DNA from 4 places in the Ensifer sp. ENS03 genome. Region 4 is predicted to be linked to each of the others. Evidence: predicted binding sites of a transcription regulator. Region 4 holds the regulator's gene; each other region holds the start of a gene.
The links. Region 4 encodes LexA, which represses DNA repair genes until DNA is damaged. Its sites were predicted from a motif close to TGTTCNNNNTGTGTTCNG; they were not measured.
Positions count from the first base shown of each region.

Region 1: IB263_RS10435 (ribonuclease T2) is a predicted target of LexA. The motif match lies at 1,637-1,654, and genes of this name have one in related genera.
Region 2: dnaE (DNA polymerase III subunit alpha) is a predicted target of LexA. The motif match lies at 1,456-1,473, and genes of this name have one in related genera.
Region 3: IB263_RS33505 (putative DNA modification/repair radical SAM protein) is a predicted target of LexA. The motif match lies at 2,240-2,257, and genes of this name have one in related genera.

Region 1 covers NZ_JACVAV010000002.1:755,760-760,331, reverse strand. Annotated here, with positions in the region: gene IB263_RS10445 (DMT family transporter) at 1-534, opposite strand, end outside; gene IB263_RS10440 (alpha/beta fold hydrolase) at 546-1,481, opposite strand; gene IB263_RS10435 (ribonuclease T2) at 1,668-2,450, shown strand; gene ettA (energy-dependent translational throttle protein EttA) at 2,660-4,309, shown strand.
Region 2 covers NZ_JACVAV010000018.1:911-5,482, forward strand. Annotated here, with positions in the region: partial or broken gene IB263_RS32880 (lipoprotein-releasing ABC transporter permease subunit) at 1-34, shown strand, start outside; gene IB263_RS32885 (DUF5680 domain-containing protein) at 199-666, opposite strand; gene IB263_RS32890 (hypothetical protein) at 750-1,319, opposite strand; gene dnaE (DNA polymerase III subunit alpha) at 1,738-4,572, shown strand, end outside.
Region 3 covers NZ_JACVAV010000020.1:20,705-25,276, reverse strand. Annotated here, with positions in the region: gene IB263_RS33510 (UdgX family uracil-DNA binding protein) at 1-996, opposite strand, end outside; gene IB263_RS33505 (putative DNA modification/repair radical SAM protein) at 993-2,216, opposite strand; gene hemH (ferrochelatase) at 2,438-3,484, shown strand; gene IB263_RS33495 (TspO/MBR family protein) at 3,728-4,225, opposite strand.
Region 4 covers NZ_JACVAV010000007.1:53,215-57,786, forward strand. Annotated here, with positions in the region: tRNA gene IB263_RS22420 (tRNA-Ala) at 1-9, shown strand, start outside; gene IB263_RS22425 (hypothetical protein) at 163-756, opposite strand; gene IB263_RS22430 (hypothetical protein) at 884-1,501, opposite strand; gene IB263_RS22435 (hypothetical protein) at 1,840-2,136, shown strand; gene lexA (transcriptional repressor LexA) at 2,373-3,095, shown strand; gene IB263_RS22445 (hypothetical protein) at 3,184-3,525, opposite strand; tRNA gene IB263_RS22450 (tRNA-Cys) at 3,726-3,799, opposite strand; gene IB263_RS22455 (thermonuclease family protein) at 3,952-4,572, opposite strand, start outside.

The DNA.
Region 1 (4,572 bases), on a different contig from region 4:
GGTGACGAGCAGGAAAACGGCAAGACCGAAGGCGGCCACAACAGGCAGAAGGGCGATCCAGCCGACCTCCTGCATGCTCGGCTGGATGACGAGTAGCGCGCCGAAGAAGCCGACACCGCAGGCGGTGTAGCGCCGCCAGCCGATCGTCTCCTTCAGGAAGATGCTGCCGAGGATCGTGAGGATGATCGGCTCGACGAAGAAGATCGCGATCGCGTCGGCGACTTCCATAACCTTCAGCGTGGTAATGAAGGAGAGCATGGTCACAACCAGCAGACCGCCGCGCAATGCGTGCAGCCCGGTCTTCTTCCAGGTGAGATCAAACAGGCTGCCGCGGAAGAGCACGATCGGCAGGATGAAGACGACCTGCAGCAGAAAGCGCACGGCGGTGATTTCGGCCGAGGGAACGGTGGCGATCGCGAGCTTGGCGAAGATGTCGATCAGCGGCGACAGAAGCACCGAGATCACCATCAGCGTCAGCCCGAAGGAGATGCGGTTGTGGTCGGCGGCGATCTTGGGAAGCGACATGTCGGCCATGATATTTCCGGTCAGCGCCGCCCTGCGACGGCGCGCAGGCACCAGGCGGCAAAGTCGGCCGTCGCCTCGTCCCGGCCGAGTTCGTTCAGTGTTTCGTGGCGCATGCCGTCATAGACGGTGACGCTAACGTCGCTGAGACCGGCGGCTTTCATCTTCGTGCCAAGCCAGCGGACGGCGTTGCCCATCTCGGTCGACGGGTCAGCGCTGCCGCCGACGAGATGAATGGGCAGGTTTTTCCGGAGCCGCGCCAGCCGGTCGGGCCGGGCGCCATCGAAGGACAGGCGGAAAAGATCGAGCCAGAGCGAGACCGTCGCATCGAAGCCGCAGAGCGGGTCGGCGGCGTATTTGGCGACCTCGGCATCGTCGCGCGACAGCCAGTCGAGATCGGTCTTGCGATCCTTGATGGCGCCGCCCCACATGCCGAAGGTGAGCTTGGTCAGAAGCGGGCTCGGCACGTCAGACCCTTTGAGCGCCTTTTCGATCTTCAGGATCACCTGTCCGCCACGGCCGGCAAGGCCCGGCCGGAAGTTGGAGTTCCAGACGGCAAGCGCATCGTAGAGGCCGGGATCGGTTTCGGCGGCATTGAGCGCGATCAGTCCACCCATGGAATGGCCGAAGAGGATGACCGGCAAGCCCGGATGGGCGGTGGTCGCAATCTCCCGCACTGCCCGGATGTCCGCGAATATCTTGTCGAGGCCGTCGCGGCTTGCGAACATCCCAAGCTGGGCGTCAGGCGCCTGCGTCGCGCCGTGGCCGCGATGGTCGTGGGCATAGACATGGAAGCCGTGGCCGGCCATCGCCTCGGCAAAGCGGGCATATCGGCCGGAATGCTCGGCAAGGCCATGGCTGACGAGAAGGATGCCGCGGGCTTCTGTGGTTGCCGGAAAATGCCGCCAGCTCAAGCTGGCACCGGTCGGGCTCTGATGCGTCTTCACCTGCCCGAACATCTCTACTCCCGGAAGCAATCGACAGACCTTTGAGATTTCAAATCGATTTGCGTGGCAAAGGCAATCGCCGCTTGTTGATCGTTGCACATGAGGTCACAAGCGATTTGACGGTGCATTACATTAGGGGTTGCAATTTTCCCGTTTTGGGCGATATTTGTTCCCGTTTTGTTTTTGCGGGAGGATATCATGGTCCGTTTTTGTAAAGCGATATCAGGTTCTGTGGCGGGCATCCTGGCAGCGCTGACGCTGTTGCTTGGTTCCGGCGCCTTTGCTGCCGGTGAAGACGCATCCAAGGGTGCTCCGCCGGCGAGTTCAACCAGCCGCACCGACTACGTACTGGCGGTCAGCTGGCAGCCCGGTTTCTGCGAGACGCGGCCGCAACGCAAGGAATGCGAGAGCCAGACGGCGGAACGCTTCGATGCCACCAACCTCTCGCTGCATGGCCTGTGGCCGCTGCGCAAGAGCTATTGCGGGGTCGCGGCAGAAGCGCGGGCAACCGACCGCAAGGGCAGCTGGCTGGAGCTGCCGAAGCTTGCCATGGCCGACGACACCGCGGCGCGGCTGCTTATCGCCATGCCCGGCGTGCAGTCCGGTCTCGACCGGCACCAGTGGCTGCGAAGCGGCACCTGCCAGAGCGGCTCGGTCGACGACTATTTCTCGGTGCAGCTACGCATGCTGGAAGAGCTCAACCGCTCGGCGGTCGGGGCACTTTTCCGCCAGCGTGTGGGTGCGGAACTCGATGAGGCGGCGATCAAGCAGGCCTTCGACCAGAGTTTTGGCGCTGGAGCCGGCGACCGGGTGCGCATGCGCTGCCAGAACGTGCAGGGCCGCAGCATCATCACCGGGCTGACGATCGGGCTCACGGGCGATGTCATGAAGGCTGCGAGCCTCGGGCCGCTGATCCAGGCCGCAGGCACGACCGAGTTCAAATGCGCCAAGGGTATCGCCGATACTGCCGGTCGCGGGTAGGGCGTTTCGCCCGGTCGGCCATGGCAGCGCCTTATGGTGCGGCCTTGACCGCGCCGGCTTTAGGCGCCTTCCGGGAGAGCCTGCCGGGCGTTCCGATGGGGATGTTCGTTTTGGGATAGGGCGGGGGCGGATGCCTTTGATCATTGCCCCCTTCCTATAATTCGCCTACATAGCGGGCAAATTTCCTTATCCCTGCGGAGCATTCCCTCATGGCACGTCAGTTCATCTACCATATGGCCGGACTTAATAAGTCCTACGGCGCGAAGAAGGTTCTCGAGAACGTTCATCTGTCGTTCTACCCGGATGCCAAGATCGGTATCCTCGGCCCGAACGGTGCCGGTAAGTCGACGGTTCTGCGCATCATGGCCGGCCTCGACAAGGAATTCACCGGCGAGGCCTGGGTGGCCGAAGGTGCGACCGTCGGATACCTGCCGCAGGAGCCGCAGCTCGATCCGACGAAGACGGTGCTTGAAAACGCCATGGAAGGCGTCGCCAAGAAGAAGGCGATCGTCGACCGCTACAACGAACTGATGATGAACTATTCCGACGAGACGGCGGAAGAGGGCGCCAAGCTCCAGGATATCATCGACAGCCAGAACCTCTGGGATCTGGAAAGTCAGGTCGAAATGGCCATGGAAGCGCTGCGCTGCCCGCCGGGCGACGCGGAAGTCACCAACCTGTCGGGCGGTGAAAAGCGTCGTGTCGCGCTCTGCAAGCTGCTGCTCTCGCAGCCGGACCTGCTGCTCCTCGACGAACCGACCAACCACCTCGACGCCGAGACGATCGCCTGGCTCGAAAAGCACCTGCGCGAGTATCCGGGCGCCGTGCTGATGATCACCCACGACCGTTACTTCCTCGACAACGTCACCGGCTGGATCCTCGAGCTCGACCGCGGCCGCAGCATCCCCTACGAGGGCAACTACTCGGCCTACCTGGTTGCGAAGGCCAAGCGCATGCAGCAGGAAGGTCGCGAAGAGGCGTCCCGCCAGAAGGCGATCGCTCGCGAACAGGAATGGATCGCATCCAGCCCCAAGGCTCGTCAGGCCAAGTCTAAGGCGCGTATCCGCTCCTATGACGAACTGGTCAACGCGGCGGAAAACCAGCGTCCCGGCGACGCGCAGATCATCATCCCGGTCGGCGAACGTCTCGGCCAGGTGGTCATCGAGATGGAAGGCGTCACCAAGGGCTATGGCGATCGCCTTCTGATCGACGGCCTGTCGCTGAAGCTGCCGCCGGGCGGCATCGTTGGCATCATCGGCCCGAACGGCGCCGGTAAGACGACGCTCTTCCGTATGATCACCGGCCAGGAACAGCCCGACAGCGGCTCGATCCGCATCGGTGATACCGTGCACCTCGGCTATGTCGACCAGAGCCGCGACGCGCTCGACGGCAACAAGACCGTCTGGGAAGAAATCTCCGGCGGTGCTGAAGTCATCAAGCTCGGCAAGCACGAGATGAACTCGCGCGCCTATTGCTCGACCTTCAACTTCAAGGGCGGCGACCAGCAGCAGAAGGTCGGCAACCTCTCGGGCGGTCAGCGCAACCGCGTTCACCTCGCCAAGATGCTGAAGAACGGCGGCAACGTGCTGCTGCTCGACGAACCGACCAACGACCTCGACACCGAGACGCTGGCAGCGCTCGAAATCGCGCTCGAAAACTTCGCCGGTTGCGCCGTTATCATCAGCCACGACCGCATGTTCCTCGACCGCCTGGCAACGCACATCCTCGCTTTTGAAGGCGACAGCCAGGTCGAGTGGTTCGAAGGCAACTTCGAAGACTACGAGAAGGACAAGATCCGCCGCCTCGGCCCGGACTCGGTCAACCCGAAGCGCGTCACCTACAAGCGCCTGACGCGCTGATTTCAGCCGCCGCCATATCGTGGCGCTGGACCTTGCTGCGTCCGTTGAAGCGGGCGCTGCAACATTTGTTCTAGGAACGGGCGAGGCGCAGGCTTCGCCCGTTTTCCTTTGTCTCCTGACCTGAGGCGAACCCCAGCTGTCGCTCGGTTGCGCGCCAGGGTCTGTTTATCGCTGTGCCCGCGCGGGGGATGAACGTGCGGGACGCTCCAGGGGTCGGCGTAGCGATCAGCTCTGCGGTTGCCGTCCCGATGGCGGGCGCGAAC
Region 2 (4,572 bases), on a different contig from region 4:
CCTCGATCCGGTGCAAGCCTTGCGTTACGATTGACCCCACGCTGTGACTTGCAACGTCGTTTCTTGAATGAATGCGTGCGTCTGACACAGCGATTACCAGCTTCGCCGGCGATCCGCGGCGTTTGGCGTCCAAAGCGCGCCGCGATCCTTCAGATTCGCGAACCGCTGCGCGCTCTTGCGTCACTTGCTGCCTTGCCCTCAACGCCTGATCAGACCGCCGCGATAGTCGAGCTCGTAGGCTTCCTCGCCGTCGACGAAGATGACCTCATGCCCGGAAAAATGTGAGGTGTCGCCGCGGCTGTTGTCGATGTAGTAGCCATGGGCGTGCCGGAACTCCGTGCCGCCGAGGAAATGCCGCTTGTCGCGGTACATCGCCTGAAGCGCCGCCCTGATGACGACGCCTGCCTTTTCGCCGTTTATGAGGTCAGGACGGATGATCCGGCCGAAGTAGTTCATCGCCCAGTGCGGCTCGTCATTCTGCCACACGGTCTCCTGGCCTGCGAAATCGGTCCCGCCGAAATAGCTGTCGAGGTAGCGCCAGCTATCCCGCTCGTAGCCGATGTCGTGGGAACCCGGGCGTGACGACGGTCGCTGCCCGCCGCCGCCGACATAGGTTTTTGATTTGGCTTCAACGATGAATTCTCTGAGTGCTTCGAGCGCGGCCATGATTGTTCCTCATACGTTCGCGCCGGAGGATGTCGCGATCCGCTGAAGTTGTAAAGAACAAATGGAGAACAATCACCCAGTTATTACGGACCGCACGCCTTCTGCCCGCGATCGTCGCTCCAGTCCTTGAGAAGGATGAGCTCGCCTTTCGCGGTGATTGGCTTGTCGTTCGATTTGCCCTTGCCCGTCAGCACGTTGAGGTCGCATTGCGCGGTGTTGTCCGGATCGAGCGTATCGTAGGACGAGTAGGTGTAGCCCGCCACGACGAAGTCGAAGTTGCGATAGGCGACCGTCAGCTTCTGTTCCCAGCGGTCGCGCCCGATGGCATCGTTCTGACTGGTGATGAGCAACGAGCCGCTCGGCAGCGCCTCGATCGACGGCGCTTGGCCGACGAGTTCGAACTGACCCCAGACCTTGTTCGGAATGGCCGACTTTAATGCCAGCGCGCCGTTGTCGCCGGTGAGGTAGAGATAGATGCCGTTGTCCTCGTCGCTGCCTTGGGCGGGTCGTACGATGAGCGCGAGATCCTGGCTCCCGTCCTTGTTCCAGTCGCCGCTCGCCGCCGAGACGATGCGGGCGGGGTCTATCGTCTCTGCTGCGGAGACGGTGGTCGGAAGCAGGATCAGCAAGGGGAGAATCAGGCGTGCAAGCATGTCGGAGCGCTCCGCGTGGTCGTTCCTCTTGATATGCGGGCGCCGCGCTTTCCTCAAGCGGCTTCGTCGTCAGTTAACCTGCATTCGGGCGCGATGTTAACCATCGTGAACAGAATGCCTGTGCACTGCTTGACGCGCGAACAAAAATAGAACAAAGTAAAAACATAACGGAAAAGGAGCCATGTTATGACTGATTTTGTTCGTGACCTCGCCGCCTTCGCGTCGATGAGCCTGTTCATCGCAAGCATCTCTTTCATTGCGCTCGGCCTCTGAAGGCGGGCGTCAACATCTTCTCTCAAGCACCTCCGCAAAGCGTCTCATCCCCGTTGAATAAGGGGGACGACATGCCAGGGGAATCTGGACATGACGGGCGATAAACGGGATATCCTTCCGACGGGACAGGAATCAGGGTGCGACAATGGCAGACGACAGCAAGGCAGCATCGAGTGAGGCGCTCGGCACGGATCCGCAGTTCGTGCATCTGCGCGTCCACTCTGCCTTCTCCTTGCTCGAAGGCGCTCTGCCGCTGAAGAAGGTCATCGGCAAGGCGGTCGCCGATAACCAGCCGGCGATCGGGATCGCCGACACCAACAATCTTTTCGCAGCCCTTGAATTCTCGCAGAAGGCGGCCGGTGACGGGCTGCAGCCGATCACCGGCTGCCAGCTGGCGATCGACATGGAAGACGAGACCGAGGGAGATCGGCGCGGCCATGGGCATCAGCTCGCAAAGCTGCCATCGATCGTGCTCATCGCCGCCACAGATAACGGCTATACGCGCCTCGTCGATCTCGTCAGTCGTGCCTATCTGAGCGGCGAGGGCAGCCAGGCGACGCGCATTACGCGCTCCTGGCTTGGCGAATGCGGCACAGAGGGCTTGATTGCGCTGACCGGCGCGTCCGGTGGCCCGGTGGATATCGCCATGAAGGCGGGCTCCACGGCGCTCGCCGAAGCGCGTCTCGAAGCCTTGCATGATCTCTTTGGCGATCGGCTCTATATCGAGCTGCAGCGCCACGGTGGCCACGACCGGCGGCACGAGAGCCGGATGATCGAGCTTGCCTACAAGTTCGACATTCCGCTTGTCGCCACCAACGAAGCCTTCTTCCCGTCGCCCTCCGACTATGAGGCGCATGACGCCCTGATGGCGGTAGCGCACAACGCCATGGTGTCGGACGACAGCCGGTTCCGCCTGACACCGGACCATTATCTGAAGAGCCGCAAAGAAATGGCGGCGCTGTTTGCCGATCTGCCCGAGGCACTGGAAAACACGATCGAGATCGCCCGACGCTGCTCCTTCATGCTGAAGACCCGTGGGCCGATCCTGCCGCGCTTTACCGGCGCGACGGCGGATCCGGAGGAGGCCGAGCGCGCCGAGTCGGACGAACTGCGTCGCCAGGCGGAGGAGGGCCTCGAAGACCGTCTCGCGAGACTCGGTATGGCGCCCGGCTACACCCAAGAGGAGTACCGCGAGCGCCTGGCCTTCGAATTGAGCGTCATCGAGCGCATGAAATTCCCCGGCTACTTCCTGATCGTTGCCGACTTCATCAAATGGGCCAAGCAGCACGACATCCCCGTCGGGCCGGGCCGCGGCTCGGGCGCCGGCTCGCTCGTCGCCTATGCGCTGACGATCACCGACGTCGATCCGATGCGCTTCTCGTTGCTGTTCGAACGCTTCCTCAATCCCGAGCGCGTCTCGATGCCCGACTTCGACATCGACTTCTGCCAGGACCGGCGCGAAGAGGTGATCCGCTACGTTCAGCGCAAGTACGGTCGCGAACAGGTGGCGCAGATCATCACCTTCGGTTCGCTGCAGGCCCGTGCCGCCTTGCGCGACGTCGGTCGCGTGCTCGAAATGCCCTATGGTCAGGTCGACAAGATCTGCAAGCTGGTGCCCAACAACCCCGCCAACCCGACGCCGCTTTCCAAGGCGATCGAGGAGGAGCCGCGCCTGCAGGAAGAGGCCGAGAAGGAGCCGGTGGTCGCCCGCCTTCTCGATATCGCCCAGAAGATCGAAGGCCTTTACCGCCACGCCTCGACCCACGCCGCCGGTATCGTGATCGGCGACCGGCCGTTGTCGCAGCTGGTGCCGATGTATCGCGATCCGCGCTCCGACATGCCGGTCACCCAGTTCAACATGAAGTGGGTCGAGCAGGCCGGTCTCGTCAAGTTCGATTTCCTCGGCCTGAAGACGCTGACGGTGTTGAAGGTCGCGGTCGATTTCGTCAAGCAGCGCGGCATCGAGGTCGATCTCGCGAGCATCCCACTCGATGATCTGAAGACCTACGAGATGCTGTCGCGCGGCGAAACGGTCGGCGTGTTCCAGGTGGAAAGTGCCGGCATGCGCAAGGCGCTGATCGGCATGCGGCCCGACTGCATCGAGGACATCATCGCACTCGTGGCGCTCTATCGCCCAGGCCCGATGGAGAACATCCCGGTCTATAACGCCCGTAAGCATGGCGAGGAAGAGGTCGAGTCGATCCATCCGAAGATCGACCACCTGCTCAAGGAAACGCAGGGCGTTATCGTTTACCAGGAGCAGGTGATGCAGATCGCCCAGGTGCTCTCTGGCTACTCGCTCGGCGAGGCCGATCTTCTGCGCCGCGCCATGGGTAAGAAGATCAAGGAGGAGATGGACAAGCAGCGCGCCCGTTTCGTCGACGGCGCCGTCAAGAACGAGGTGTCGAAGCCGCAGGCCGACCTCATTTTCGACCTGCTCGCCAAGTTCGCCAACTACGGCTTCAACAAGTCGCACGCGGCGGCCTATGCGATCGTGTCCTATCAGACCGCCTACATGAAGGCGCACTATCCGGTGGAGTTCCTGGCGGCGTCGATGACGCTCGACATGTCCAACACCGAAAAGGTCAACGACTTCCGCCAGGATGCCAAGCGTCTGGGCATCGAGGTGATCGCCCCGTCGGTACAGACCTCGTTCCGGCACTTCCAGACGGGCGAAAGCCGCATCTATTACTCGCTTGCGGCGATCAAGGGCGTGGGCGAGTCAGCGGTCGAACACATCGTCGAGGTTCGAGGCGACAAGGCCTTCGCAAGCCTCGAAGACTTCTGCCTCCGGATCGACCCCAAGCTGCTCAACCGTCGCGTTTTTGAAAGCCTGATTGCCGCCGGCGCCTTCGATTGCTTCGGCTACGACCGGGCGGAGCTGGTCGGCGGGCTCGATCGTATTCTCGGGTTTGCCCAGCGGGCTCAGGAAAACAAGACGAGCGGGCAGAGCGACATGTTCGGCGCAGGGGCGGCCACC
Region 3 (4,572 bases), on a different contig from region 4:
GCCCTCGATATCTTCCCGGTCGCCAGGCTGTTCGCCGACGATCATGAGCTGCGCGTCAGCGGCACCTTCACCCCAGACGGTCTGCGTCGCGGATTCGCACAGGTCGCAACGCCGACATTGTGCCGCGGCCTTCGATGCCTCCTCCAGGGTGTCAATTTGCTCGGGCGGCTGCGGCATTGAAGCCCGATAGCGCTCGGACACCGGGGCTGCGCCCGTTCGCGGCGCGGAGATGCCTGCCTCGTGCATCTTTTTCACCCGTGCTTCCGCTGCGGCGAGCATCTCGGGGATCAGGCGCGTTTCCGGCAGGTTGTGCCAGTATTTCTTCGGCATCTCCGACTGCATGGCGTCGAGCTTGATGCGGGCCGGATTGAAGATGTTGACGAAATAGGCTGCCCAAAGTTTCTCGGCCGCATCCTCCGGCAGGTCTGGTTTCGTGCCACCCTGATCAAAGGTCAACGCGCCGTCAACAAAAAGGGCGGTCAAGCGCGGCGTCGCAATCATCCAATCCATGTCGCCGAACCGGCGGGCAAAGAAAGCGCTTCCCGGCTCCAGCGTATTGTGCGTCGGCTCAAACCAGGCGGCAAAGCGTCGACGCGGACCCTCTGCTGAGATTTCGCGGAAGCGAACGAATGCATGCATCTTGTGAATGTCCCGTGCGACGGATTTCCGCATAAGCGACAGTTTGCGACCGAGCGGATCGGCGGGCGAGAGCGGCTCGCCCTCGCGCCTGTCGAGGCGCCAAAGCGCGCGATAAAGGAGCGCCAAGCGTTCTGGTGCTGAATGCCAGATCACGGACTGCGCCAAAGTCATGAAGGCTTGAGGAACGCGTGCTGCGTGCTCGCCTGTAGTCTCCGGGAGAAAGGCCCTGTCGAATAGGCCGCCCGCGCTATTCCAGTCAATTTGGTCGGGGGCGATCCGGTGGCTGATAGCGCGCCTGGCGGCATTTCGCCAGGCATCAAAAGTTCCCTTGTCCGGAAGTGAGACCCCGTAAGTCATAGAAGCTGAAGTTGCTTTGGCGGGGGCGCCAGGCGCGCGCGCAGATCGCCGCTGTCCGTCAAACCGCCGGGGCTCCAGCCGGGCAGGGCAACGAAGGGGCGGGCCTTTCGTGTCAGCGCTCCCATTCGAGCGAGATCCTCGACACGGAGGCGGCGGTTGCGTCGCGCGGTGATGATGCGGTCGACCACGCGCGTCCCAAATCCCGGCACGCGCAGAAGCGTATCGCGGGAGGCGAGGTTGACGTCGACCGGAAAGAATTGCCGGTTCTGCAGCGCCCATGCCGTCTTCGGATCGAGCTCCAGATCCAGAAAGCCTCCTTGCGTGCCGGTCGCGATCTCGTCGGTCGTAAAGCCATAAAATCGCAGAAGCCAGTCGGCCTGATAGAGCCGGTGCTCGCGAACAAGCGGTGGCTGAACCAGGGGAAGCGCAGAGGAAGCGTCCGGGATCGGTGAGAACGCCGAATAGTAAACGCGCCGCAGCTTGTAACCGCTATAAAGCCGGGTTGCGCAGGACAGGATGGCGGTATCGTCGGCGCCATCAGCGCCGACAATCATCTGCGTGCTCTGGCCGGCAGGGGCAAAGCGTTGCGGCTTGCGGCCGGTGTGGGTCTTGTCTTGCGCGGCTTCACCTTCCAGCCGAACCTGTGCCATGGCGGCACGAATGGTTTCCGGCCGCTTCTCCGGCGCGAACTTCCTTACGCTCGAATCCCTTGGAAGTTCGACATTTATTGACAACCGGTCGGCCCAAAGGCCGGCCTCACGAATGAGCTCAGCCTGTGCGTCGGGGATGGTCTTGAGGTGAATGTAGCCTTTAAATTCGTGGACTTCTCTCAGCGTTCGGGCAATGCGGACCATGTCGGCCATGGTCTGGTCAGGCGAGCGGATGATACCGGAGGAGAGAAACAAGCCTTCAATGTAGTTGCGTCGGTAAAACTCGAGCGTCAATGATACCACTTCTTCGACGCTAAACCGCGCGCGCTCGACATTGGAACTGACGCGATTGATGCAATAGGCACAGTCGAAGATGCAGAAGTTCGTCATCAGGATCTTTAATAGCGATATGCATCGCCCATCTGGCGTGTAGGCATGGCAAATACCGCTCCCACCGGAAGATCCTATTCCTCCTTTGCGTGAATCTCGCTTCTCGCCACCGCTCGAGGCGCATGAGGCGTCGTACTTGGCTGCGTCCGATAGGATCGCCAGCTTCTTTCCAAGTGCCATAGGTGTCATGACGCGACTTTAGATGTTCACGTTATGTTCGTCAAGGTTTCGCGGGGAGCCGCAGGCGAATGTCGAAGATGAACGGTCGCTGTGTTCCGCTTCCAGTATCGGAGCTTTCAATCAAGAACGCTTTCCCTGGTCGCTTCAGAATTTTCAGTCGCCGCTGATCCATCCCGCATTCCATGCGTATTTCATTGGGTTGATAAATGAAGAAGGATGTGATGCTCAAAAAACCTGCCAGTCACCCCAATATTAAACACGGCGGCATTGGAGTGCTGCTGGTCAATCTCGGCACGCCCGATGGCACCGACTACACCTCGATGCGCCGCTACCTGAAGGAGTTTCTGACCGACCGCCGGGTGATCGAGTGGTCGCGACTGTTCTGGTACCCGATCCTGTTCGGCATCGTGCTCAACACCCGCCCCGGCAAGGTCGGCAAGGCCTATGAGACGATCTGGAACAAGGACTTGAACGAAAGCTACCTCCGGACCTACACCCGCAACCAGTCCGAACTGATGGCGAAGTCCTTCGCCGACCAGCCTAACGTCATCGTCGACTGGGGCATGCGCTACGGCCAGCCGTCGATCGCCTCGCGCATGGACGCACTGCAGAAGGCCGGCTGCGAACGCATTCTCGTCTTCCCGCTCTATCCGCAATATGCCGCCGCCACCACCGCCACCGTTAATGACAAGGCCTTCGAGGCGCTTCTGAAGATGCGCTGGCAGCCGGCACTGCGCACCGTTCCGCCCTACCACGACGATCCCGTCTACATCGACGCTCTGGCAACCTCGATCGAGCGTCACTTGGCGACGCTCGACTGGGTGCCGGAGGTGGTTCTGACCTCCTTCCACGGCATTCCGAAGAGCTATTTCGACAAGGGCGATCCCTACTACTGCCAGTGCCAGAAGACCGCGCGGCTTTTGCGCGAAAAGCTCGGCTGGTCGAAGGAGAAGCTGCAGGTCACCTTCCAGTCGCGCTTCGGGCCTGAGGAATGGCTGCAGCCCGATACCGACAAGACGGTCGAAAAACTTGCGCAGGACGGTGTCAAGCGCATTGCCGTCCTCAACCCGGGCTTCGTCTCCGACTGTCTGGAAACGTTGGAAGAGATCGCCGAGCAGGCGGCCGAAAGCTTCCATCACAATGGCGGCGAGAAGTTCACCCACATCCCCTGCCTGAACGACAGCGCCGAAGGCATGGCCGTGCTCGAACACGTCGTGCGCCGGGAGCTTGCCGGCTGGCTACAGGAAAACCGGGAAAATAGCTTGTAAGTCGCCCCAAATTTACTCGGATTTCCTTTCCTGGATGTCCAGGCATATTTCGCGATAGTCCTACACAAGGTCTTGCTCAGGAGATTGTTTGCTCAACAGTTCGTCGACTCTCATCGCGGCAAGCGCGTAGGTCTCGAAAAGAAGATCGAATTGCTCGAGCGCGTAGCTGTTTACGAGGCAACGCAAGGGGCAACGCGAGCTCGCCCGAAAGCGAGAACACCTATGCCCTGCGCGCCAACGCCATCAATTGAGAAACCAGATTGCGAAATTCAGTACAGCCGCAAAGGAGACCCACGCTGCGAGCGGCAAGAGGCAAAGTGCCGCTTTCTTGTCGAGGCGCCAGGCCTGCGCGATCGTTGCGAGGATAAACCCGATTTGCACGATGATGTTCACCAGACCGGCGACCGGACTTTGCATGGCGAAGAACATCCAGGACCACAACGCATTGAGGGCGAGCTGAACGTAAAATAGCGCCAGTGCCGTCAGCCTGCCCGGCGTCCTGGCAGGGAGGATCAAGAGCCGCCAGGCAGCGTAAGCCATGAGGATGTAAAGCGTTGTCCAGACCGGAGCAAACACCCAGTTCGCAGGATTAAAACTCGGCTTCTCCAGCGCTGAATACCAGCGTTCGAGGTTTGGATAGGTCGCCAATTGTCCTAGCATGGATGTCGCGCCGACCGGTACAATCGCAAATGCCAGCGCACGGACCCATCTTCTTTTGTCAGTGGAAGTTCGTTGCAACATTCTTCTACCCCCTAATGCGGTGCCAACGCTGACCAGACCTGTCTCATTCGGTGAGGACTGCCAGATCCGCTGGCGGCGCTGGCGAGCGGTTGCCGTCGAAGCGCGAGCCGACGGCTGACTTTTCTTCCTTTACGTACGACCTTGCTGATTGGATCAGCGAATTGAAGTTGGGATCTTACGCGGCCCGGCGAGCCCAATCCCGTTCTCACGCATTCACTGAAGCAGCGGTCCAACATTGGGTCGGTTTTCCGCAACGTCGGTCATATCGGACGCGACGGTGATCCAGTTTGGTAAAGACGGCGTATTGATGGTGCTGGACAACGTCTGGCGAACATCGGTTGGGAACG
Region 4 (4,572 bases):
GCTCCACCAAAACGATCAGAAGGTGCCCGGTTGCCGAGGTATCGGAACAGCGGCTGATTTGTCATCAGCAGATCGCCAGTTCGAGTCTCTCTGGGGACACCACCATGCTAAGCCACCGTCCGGCCTTCGCGAAACGCTGCCCGATCCCGTGGCCACCTGTTTTCAGAGGCTGAACGGATCCCGCGCCGATCGCTTCTCGCTCGGTGCACTGAACGGGTCGGCTTTCTTCTCCTTGGACTTGCGGCCCTCGTCGGCGATGATCTCGTCGACCGCCCGCTGGCATTTCATCAGCTCGTCGGCCGCCGGGCCGGTGCCGCGCAGGCTGAGATTTGCGATGACGCGATCTTCAAACGCGATGGCCAAGGCCCGCTTGCGCACGAAGCCCGTCAGGAACTCGGCGTCGGTGACGTTCACGAACAGAAACTTTCCGCTCGCATCACCGGCGGCGGTCGCCGAGGCGCTCCAGGGATCGGTCTTGTCGAAGCGGAAGGTCAGGTCGTACTCTTTGCCGACCTCGAGCGACCTCCAGTCGTCGCTGGCGAAGCTCATATAGAGCGGCGACTCGGAGCCCTTGGGATAGAACCCAAGGCGCAAGGTGACCCCGCCGTCGAATACCGACGAGATGAAGCAGGAGCCCTCCATCGAGGTGTCGGATGCAACGGTCCAGCCGTCGACATCCTTCCACTTGATGATTTCGGACTCCTCAGCCGCGGCCGATCCCGCGGCGATCAGACAGCTTACCAATCCGACCAGCAATCTACGCATGCAAAACCCCCGTTTGCCCGCATTTTGATAGGTCCCCCCGTCACTGTCGAGGGTGCCTAGCCGATCCCAGGCAATATTTTAGGAATATTCACCTCTCTGCGGCAAGCGGACGCGCCCATCACATGGCGAAAGGATCTTTCGACGACTTGGTCTGGCCGCCGCCGGCAAAGGGATCGTTGTTCGGCGCATTGCCACCGGCGCCCGCAAAGGGATCGTTCGCCGCTCCCTGACCGCCATTCGGGATCAAGGCGCTCACCGCCTCCTGGCACTTGAACATCTCGCTTACCGCCTTCATCGAATCACGCAGGCTGAGGCTCGCGACGACGCGCCCCTCGAAGGCCAGCGCCAAGGTGTTTTTGCGAACGAATTCGGTAAAGAAGTCGGTGTTGGAAAAGTTGACGACAAGGGCCTTGGCTCCGGTCAGATCAACACCGAACGCAACGGCCGGCCACTGACGACCACGGTCGAGCTGCAAGGCAACATCGTATTCCCGCTGCGGCTCGATGGATTTCCATTCGGCATTGCCGATCGAAAGAAACGCCAGGTTCGTCGATCCCCGCGGATAAAAGCCGATACGAAGGATAGCGCCGGCGTCATAGCTCGTCGCCGCGTAACACGAGCCTCCCAGGGAAGGATCGGATCCCACCGTCCAGGCGTTGATCCGTTTCCAGATATTCGAACGCCCTTCTTCAGCAGACGCCGCTCCAGCCGTGAGCAACAGGCCGAGCACCACCAACGACAATCTATGCATGCAACCACCCCACTTTCCACGCAAAGTTATCTTTTTTTAGAGGCCTGTCGAGACGGTGAAGGCCCTTCCCCGCAGGGATTTTTGCGCGCCCCAGGCCCGATGCGAAAGCTGGCAGCTCCGATGCATTCTCCGCGCCGGTCCATAAAGAACGGCCGAGACGAGGTTGAGATGGAGCGGCTGGCGCAAATCAGCCACAGCCTGCGGGCAAAGAGCTGTTGAACAAGGCAGAGTGATCGCCATGCTTGCTGGACTTCGGAACGAAAGCGCGGTTCACATCGTTTACCACCCCGTAGTCCCACCCCTTCATCAAGTGGACGATCACCGTGCTTGCCGCCCTGCTTCTCGCTTCGATAGTCGCATCGCCCAATATGCCTGACGTCAAGCTCAGTGCCGCGACGGTGGATGAACTCCAGACCGATTTCGAACGGGCCGTGCCGTGCCATCAGATCGATGGACGCAATGTTTGGAAGGGCGCGCTCGCGTTCTACATCCAGTCCTTCGTTTATGACGGCGATACGCCCGTTGCGACCGATGCGGCCGACGCAGTGCTTCCGGAAGACAACAGCGCCGAAACGGTGAAGGAGTTCGAAGACGCCTGCTCGGCCTCGCAAGCGACTTAAGTCTCTCCGCGAAGAGAGCCGCGATTCGTTCGAATCACGCGCGCGACCGGCCTGCCCGGCGCTGTTTTGGGACGCAACCGTCGCCGAAAACCGCCCCGCTCCCGCAAAAGTGACCAATCGCCCCCCACAGAAGCAGCCAATTGCCTGAATTCACGGAATTTTAGGCACTTGCGGAACACATATGGAACAGATAGTGTCTGTTCTTGATTTGTTTCACGCCTCTGGAGCGACGTGCCATGCTGACCCGCAAGCAACAGGAATTGCTTCTGTTCATCCACGAACGCATGAAGGAGTCGGGCGTACCGCCGTCTTTCGATGAAATGAAGGACGCGCTCGACCTGGCGTCGAAGTCCGGCATTCACCGTTTGATCACGGCGCTCGAAGAGCGCGGGTTCATTCGCCGGTTGCCGAACCGGGCGCGCGCGCTCGAAGTCATCAAGCTTCCGGAAGCCTACGCCGCCGGCCAGCAACAGCCGCGCAGAGGCTTCTCGCCGAGCGTGATCGAGGGCAGCCTCGGAAAGCCGCCGGCCGCCGCTCCTGCCACGCCGAAGCCGGCGCCGGTCGCCGAAAGCACGTCTGTTTCCGTCCCGGTGATGGGGCGCATCGCTGCCGGCGTGCCGATCTCGGCGATCCAGAACAACACCCATGACATTACCGTTCCGCTCGACATGATCGGCAGCGGCGAGCATTACGCCCTCGAAGTAAAGGGCGATTCGATGATCGAGGCCGGCATCTTCGATGGCGACACGGTGATCATCCGCAACGGCAACTCGGCCAATCCCGGCGACATCATCGTGGCGCTCGTGGACGACGAGGAAGCGACGCTGAAGCGCTTCCGTCGCAAGGGCGCGTCGATTGCACTCGAAGCGGCCAACCCCGCCTACGAGACGCGCATTTTCGGACCGGATCGCGTGAAGATCCAGGGCAAGCTCGTCGGGCTGATCCGCCGCTACCATTGAATTCCAGGCAGAACGCCGAATCAAAAGAGCCTCGCCACAGAAAGTGGCGAGGCTCTTTCCATTTAAGGCGACCTGAAATCCAGATCGCTTATTCGTGGATCGTGTATTCGCCGAGTTCGCAGAGATCCTGCGTGTCCTCGGTCGTATCGAGGGCCGAGCCTTCCTCGAATTCGAATCGCATGTCGTATTTGCAGACGTCCCGCCCGTCGGATATGGTGATCTCCATGCTCTCGCCGGGGTTCAGGACCTGCCGACCGAAAACATCGTCTTCCCATTCATTGACGCCGACCGGCGACGTATAGAAATTCGTCAGTACCGCGCCGGTGTTGTTCTTCAGCTGGAAAACCAGGTCGTCCGCGCGCGCCTCCATAGCGGTCGCCGCAAAACACGCCAACGCCGTCAGGATCAGTCTCTTTTTCATTGATGCCATTGCCTCCGTTCTTAATGTTGACGGACGCTACCGATGCGGTTGATCTCAGCGGAGTCATCGTTCCCCCTCTACCGAATTCACCGAAGCGATAAGATCCGACGGAGGCATAGGAGACGTGGCTTGCGCGGACGTGGGGTCGCGAATTTTACCGCGCTGCCCTAAGGCAGAACGCCAAACCAAATTTAACGAGGTGAGATTATTGGAGGCCTCGCCCGGAATTGAACCGGGGTACAAGGATTTGCAGTCCTCTGCGTCACCACTCCGCCACGAGGCCTCACAGCTCGGATAACCAAGCGTTGGCGCGGATTTAGAATGATTGCAGAAAAACCGCAAGAGGCATTTTCTGAAAAACGCGCCGTCGAATTGCAGGACGGATACTTTCCACAGAACGATCGACGATGTCCGCCGATCGTCTCCCAGCTGATCTCAGCACCAGGGCGTCGGGCGCCCTTCCCACGGCCGCACGAGCCCCTCGGAAACGAGTACACGTCCAAGAGATTGGTCACCGCGTGTGACCAGGCGCAGTTTCTCGCCGGCCTTGGCATCTGATCGCCCTCCCGCCGAGATCAGCCTGAAGTCGCCAGCATTCAGCAATTCGCGCAGGCGCTGCTTGGCGTAGAAGCCGCGCGAACGCTCCTTGTCGCAGCTTGCCTGGCGGATTCGCGGTGCATCGACATCGGCGACGCGGATCGTCTCGCCATGGAAGACGAAGGTCGCGCCATCGATCACGCAGTTGTCGTTGCGAATGCCGCAAAAATAGAACTGATCGGTACGGATGGATGCCGTCTTCACCTCTTCATTCGGCCGCACGAGAGGGGTTGGCGGCGTGACGCCGACATTCACCGACGGCACCGGGGCGGCCAGGACAACCTTCGTCGCCGGGTTGGGCTTCGGATTTGGTTTGTGCCTATCCGCCTGCTGCGCAACGCGCTCCTGCGCTTCAGGAACCGCGCGCTGAGGCTTCGGCTTCGTTTCCGATCGCGATGCAAAGGCCATGACATCCGAAACCACCGGCCAGTGCCGCAACTCGGCGCGATGGTCGTAGAC